One region of the Shewanella sp. SR44-4 genome, then DNA from elsewhere that is predicted to be linked to it. Evidence: predicted binding sites of a transcription regulator. Region 1 holds the regulator's gene; the other holds the start of a gene.
What was found. The regulator FliA, encoded in region 1, starts transcription of late flagellar genes. The targets are predictions, from matches to a motif close to CTAAAGNTNNNNNNNNNNNNGCCGATA.

Region 1 (3,218 bases):
ATTAATTCTGCATTTACGCCACGTTTACCGGTGCGTAATAAATCGAACGTGTTTTCAGCTTCATGACACACGTCAACCATCGGTTTTAGACTTAAAAAACCAGCCCCACCTTTAACAGTATGGAATCCACGGAAAATAGCATTGAGTAAATCACTGTCATCAGGATTATTTTCAAGAGCAACTAGCTGCTCCTGTAGAAGCTCTAAAATCTCGCCAGCTTCAATTAAAAAGTCCTGGAGTATCTCTTCATCAACATCAAAAGACATTAAATTGACTCCTAATTAGAAACCCAGACTTGATAGCAGATCGTCTACTTCATCTTGACCTGTCACCACATCTTCACGCAGTTCAGCATGCATGATGGGACCTTCTGCTTCTATTTTATTTTCGTTTATAGTTGGCAATGATTCAGTAGTATGATCTCCGAATACCGTTAGCATTGAGACCAGATTACTTTCTACTTCACGAACTAAATCAATCACTCGACGGATCATTTGCCCCGTCAAATCTTGGAAGTCTTGCGCCATCAAAATTTCATTTAATAACTCGCGAAGACGATTAGAATCATTTTCACTATGTAACATAAACTGCTGAACATCATGACAAAGTGACTTAAACTCACCCATTTCTATGTCACGACGCATCAATTTATCCCACATTGGCGTCACTGATTGTATATTGCTAATGATGGTATCGGCCAAAGGTAGACATTCTTCAACTGCATCCATGGTTTTATTTGCAGCTTGTTCTGTCATGTCGATAACATAGTTCAATCTTTCTTTAGCATCTGGTATTTCGGTATTGGCTAATTCAGATAAACGGTTATCAACTTGAAAATCTTTTAGTGCACTATGGAGTTGTCGAGTTAGCTTACCGACTTCTTCAAAAAGCTCACGCTGCAATGGCGTTGCAAGCTCTCTGATCATTTCATCGGCTTTATCTTGTTGACCCAAGGTAAGCAATTCAACAAGTTCTTGGGCCTGTTCGAGAGTGATTAACCCCGATATTGATGCCTGCATGACTTATCCTTGCTTATGCGAGTCGTTCAAAGATTTTGTCTAACTTTTCTTTTAACGTAGCTGCGGTAAAAGGTTTTACGACATAACCATTTACACCGGCTTGCGCTGCAGCAATAATCTGTTCACGCTTAGCTTCTGCAGTTACCATTAGCACAGGTAAATGCTTTAACGAATCATCTGCACGGATTGCTCTAAGTAAATCAATACCTTGCATTCCAGGCATATTCCAGTCTGTTACCACAAAATCAAAATCGCCTTTTTGTAACATAGGTAGGGCTGTTGAGCCATCATCTGCTTCTTGGGTATTATTAAATCCCAAATCTCGCAACAAGTTCTTAATGATACGCCTCATTGTTGAAAAATCGTCAACAATAAGAATCTTCATATTCTTGTCCAAGGTTTCCTCCGGTGAGCTGACACTCGTTTGCTCTAGATAAGTTATTATTCTTGTGTCCAATGCTTGAGTTTCGCTTTTAATCTGAGCATTGCCTGACTTAATATCTGGCTTACTCGCGATTCGCTAACTTCAAGGATGGCACCGATTTCTTTTAAATTTAATGCTTCGTCGTAATACAACGACAACACTAATGCATCTCTTTCTGGCAATGTCTTAATTGCTTCAACCAATGCAGATTGGAATTGAATTTCAGCAAGCGAGTCAAAGGTTTCATCTGGCGTTTCGTTGTCTGTGATTAACACATCTTGCGACACGCCAAGGTCTTCTATGCCTATGATTTTACCAACAGAAACATCATTTAAGATATGATGGTATTCATCGAGAGACATATCAAGTTTTTCAGCAATTTCTGTATCATTGGCATCTCTTCCAAGCAGTTGCCCCAATTCATCAATTGCATGTGCTACTAAACGATTATTACGATGAACTGAGCGCGGAACCCAGTCACCACGTCGAATTTCATCTATCATTGCACCACGAATTCTGATGCCTGCAAAGGTTTCAAACTTAGCCCCTTTACTGTTATCAAATTTAGATGAGGCCTCAAGTAACCCCATCATCCCAGCTTGTAATAAATCATCAAGTTGCACCGATGCTGGTAATCTTGCCAGCATATGATGAGCAATTCTTTTTACCAACGGTGCATACTGTTCAACAATAGACGTTTTGTTATCGAACTGAGTATACGCGGCGGCTTTATTCACTCGTTCTTCCTTCTTGTATCGGCTTACGTTGTACAAGACGTTCAACAAAAAACTCTAAATGACCACCTGGCTGTTGTGGAACTGGCCAAGTCATAATTTTATTGGCTAATCCATGATAAGCGATAGCTGAAGGCGACTTAGGATACGCTTCAACAACTAACTTTTGCTTACGAACAGCTTTACGTAAATTTTCATCGAATGGTATTGTTGCCACTAATTCTAAAGCAACATCTAAAAATCTATCCGTCACTTTACTGAGTTTAGCAAATAATTCCATACCTTCTCGTAAACTACGTACCATATTTGCCACAATTTTGAAGTGGAACACACCATGTTCACGACTTAAAATTTTAATCAGCGCATAAGCATCAGTAATTGATGTTGGTTCGTCGCAAACGACTATCAATACATCCTGTGATGCACGAGAAAAACTCAGCACCATGTCTGATATACCAGCAGCAGTATCCACAATTAAAATATCGAACTGAGTTCGCATTTCACTAAATGCACGGATAAGTCCAGCATGTTGTGCTGGCGACAACTCAACCATCGCTTGAGAACCCGATGTGGCAGGAACAATACCAATACCTTTAGGCCCACGAACAATGATGTCATCTAATTCGGCATCTCCGGACAAAACATGAGATAAATTTTTCTCAGCACGTATCCCAAGCATGACATCGACGTTGGCTAAACCTAAATCGGCATCAAGCACTAATACGCGTTTGCCCTTTTCAGCTAGTGCTACCGCAGTATTAATTGACACACTGGTTTTACCCACTCCGCCTTTACCACCGGATACGGCAATTACTTTAACTTTATCGTTATTTGGTTGATTCATCATACGTAAACCACTTGCTTGATCCCGAGTCATATCTTTACTCAAATGCATAGGCTGTGTCATTAGACCACACTGTGTCTTGTGACGATTGTTGTTCTGTTTCATTTAACGCCGCGAGAGCCTTTTTAGCCAACTCTAACGTATCTGCTACTTTCATGTCCTCAGGAACACGTTGACCGTCAGTAACATAGCTTAAT
Region 2 (3,218 bases), on a different contig from region 1:
TCGATATCAAAGTATATTGTACACCTATTCTTAAATTCGGCAAAGTAATCCTCTGAGTGCCCCCCAGTAATCCGCTCAGCGCACCCAAGTTATTCACTGGGGTTGAGGTTTAATTTATTGCATATGTCGGTAATGTTTATCGAGAGTGACCGCTACACCCGTTGATTGCACTATTCGGGCATGATGGCGGGTTAAGTATCTTGGGTCGGTTACACCACATGAATGTGCGATCATGGTTAAATCGTAATGTAAGAAATGATTGTAGTTTGCGACGCGTGCAGATTTATCTTTTGGATCCAAGCCTTTTTGCAATCGTATATTGTGAGTGGTTATACCGGTTGGGCAGGTGTCTCGGTTGCACTGTAACGATTGAATGCAGCCCAAGGCAAACATGTTTCCGCGAGCTGAAGCAATAAAGTCGGCGCCAGTGGCTAATGCCCATGCCACGTATGACGGCATGATCATTTTACCGGTCGCAATCACTTTAATGCGTTGTTTAAAGCCGCGTTCATTAAGTAAATCAACCAGTAACGGTAAACTTTGGCGCAATGGTAAGCCGACATTATCCATTAAGGCTTGTGGTGCCGCGCCCGTACCACCATCTGAACTGTCTAAGGTAAAAAAGTCTGGCGCATATTCAATACCACGACGTTCAATTTCATCTAGAAATTCAGTAACCCATGACATGTCACCTAATACCGCTTTAATACCGGTTGGTTTACCGCTGATATCTCTTACTTGATTGATCATATCGACAATGTCAGCAACATTATGTAATTCAATGTGGCCATTGGGGCTTATGGAGTCTTGTCCTGCTGGGATACCGCGAATAGCTGCGATTTCTTCGGTGACTTTTATCGCCGGTAAAATACCACCTTTGCCAGGCTTAGCACCTTGGCTTAATTTAATTTCGAACATTTTTACTTCAGGATGAGCGGCAATATCGGTCAGTTTTTGTGGGTCTAAATGACCATGCTCGTTACGCACACCATATTTAGCGGTACCTATCTGAAACACTAAATCACAATGTCCTTTTAGATGATAAGGACTTAACCCACCTTCGCCAGTATTGAGCCAACAGCCTGCTTTTGCTGCACCATGGGATAGTGCTGTAATGGCTGGGCGAGACAAGGCACCAAAGCTCATGGCCGAGATATGGCAAATTTTATCGGTTGTGTAAGGGTGTTTACATTCAGGACCAATGATTACCGCGATGTTTTGGTGAGTGTCATGATCACTGACGGGGAATGCTGAGTTCATGAACATTACCGCACCCGGTTTATCCAGAACTTGTGTCGACCCAAACGCAATTGTCCTGTCAACATTTTTAGCTGCGCGATATACCCAACTACGTTCGGCTCGATTAAACGGCAGTTCTTCGCGATCTTGAGAAAAAAAGTATTGTCTAAAAAACTCACCTTGTTTTTCAAATATATATCGAAATCGACCGATAACAGGGTAGTTGTGTCGAATGGCTTGTTTGGTTTGCAATTTATCAGCGATAAACATGTAAATTACAGCGATCAGTAATAACCAAAATAACACTAAGAAAAGACCAGAAAAAATATCTATTCCCCACATGAACCAATGTTGTTGCGGCATGTTGTTATTCCTATTTGGCTATCAATCTGATTACCATATTAGCAGATGTTCATTTGGGCAAGTTAAATTGATGATGTTAATCAACAGGCTATTCTTTAGTAAAATTGATATAAATAAATTTCTCTTAATTGTTTTAATTTATGACTTTAGAAATGAGTTTTTTGGTCGATAATTAAGCTATCGGTCATTGTATGTGAGCTAATATCATGGAAATTAAACAATCAAATAGCAGTAATGCCAGTCCACTGCGTGACAATAAAACAGTTAATACATCGCAAACTTCATCAAGCCACCAAGCTGAAAAAAATTCCTCGGTTGAGCCTAAGTTAACCAGTAATCAGCTAAGTCGACAAATGATGAATAATTCGATTTTAGCGGCGCAAGAAGAAGTCAGTATTGCTGCGGGTGATAAGTCTATGGCATTACTTTACCGTGCCGCGATTGAAGCCATTAATGAAGAGCTTGCGCCAACACTGGGGGAGAACTCAGTCCAAAAGAGTATTGAAAGTGGAGTGGATTACTCTCCTGAAGCGACAGCCGATCGTATTGTCAGCTTTGCCACAAATTTCTTCTCGGTACATCAACAACAAAATAAATCCATGGGGTTTGATGAGCAAGTTAGCAGTTTTATGGTGAAAATTGGTGATGCTATTGATCAAGGTTTTAAAGAGGCTAGCGATATCTTATCTGGGCTCAAAGTATTAGAAGGCGATATTGCAGCAGGAGTCGATCAAACCTATGAGCTCATACAGCAAAAACTTGCTCAGTTTCAACAAGACCGCCTAGATGCCCATTCAGCTAAGCAAGATTCATCAACTACGTAAACTTAGCTCTGTTCTTTTAAGTGAGTTAATCGCGTGTGATTATTCACTATAGATATAAATCGGGGAGGCTTTTAATTAAGCAAATATCTGTATAGATTGGTATTATAGTAAATACATACGCCAGTCTAAAAGGAACAAAGTCATGTGGATTACCGGTACCGTGCTAAAACGCATTGATTGGAATGATAAATTATTCTCGTTGCGTATCAAAGCCGATGTCGAACCTTTTATCGCAGGTCAGTTTATTAAGCTCAGCCAAATGCGTGATGATAAACGTGTAGCGCGTGCGTATTCGCTTGTAAATCCCCCTGGGACTGATTATGTCGAGGTGCTGGCTGTTGCGGTAGAGGATGGTCAGTTATCTCCAGATCTAAAAGCATTAAGCCCAGGTGATACCATTCAAATCACGCCCAAAGCGACCGGTTTTATGACCTTAGATGAGGTGCCTAAAGGGGCATTGCAAGGTAAACACCTATGGCTGTTATCAACAGGCACTGCAGTGGGGCCTTTTATCTCTATGCTTGCAACCGATGAGCCTTGGCAACGCTTTGAAAAAGTCGTGCTAGTTTATGGTGTAAGACTTGGTGAAGATTTAGCTTATTTAGAAACGATTAAACAGTTTATTAGTCAATATCCTCAACAGTTTGTGTTTATTCCCATTGTGACCCGTGAAGATTATCCCGAAGGCTTATCATGTCGTATTCCTGATGGCATTAGCAGCGGATTAATTGAACAGAAAGCAGGCTTAGGGATTAATGCGGAACATTCTCAAGTGATGATTTGTGGTAACCC

Region 2: the regulator FliA is predicted to act here: its motif matches at 1,747-1,773, upstream of H5125_RS01025 (DUF5610 domain-containing protein).

What each region holds. Positions count from the first base shown of each region.
Region 1 covers NZ_JACJDU010000010.1:60,122-63,339, forward strand. Annotated here, with positions in the region: gene H5125_RS06910 (chemotaxis protein CheA) at 1-266, opposite strand, end outside; gene H5125_RS06915 (protein phosphatase CheZ) at 282-1,019, opposite strand; gene cheY (chemotaxis response regulator CheY) at 1,033-1,416, opposite strand; gene H5125_RS06925 (RNA polymerase sigma factor FliA) at 1,461-2,180, opposite strand; gene H5125_RS06930 (MinD/ParA family protein) at 2,173-3,054, opposite strand; gene flhF (flagellar biosynthesis protein FlhF) at 3,059-3,218, opposite strand, start outside.
Region 2 covers NZ_JACJDU010000001.1:224,162-227,379, forward strand. Annotated here, with positions in the region: gene H5125_RS01020 (FMN-binding glutamate synthase family protein) at 115-1,602, opposite strand; gene H5125_RS01025 (DUF5610 domain-containing protein) at 1,809-2,426, shown strand; gene H5125_RS01030 (ferredoxin--NADP reductase) at 2,569-3,218, shown strand, end outside.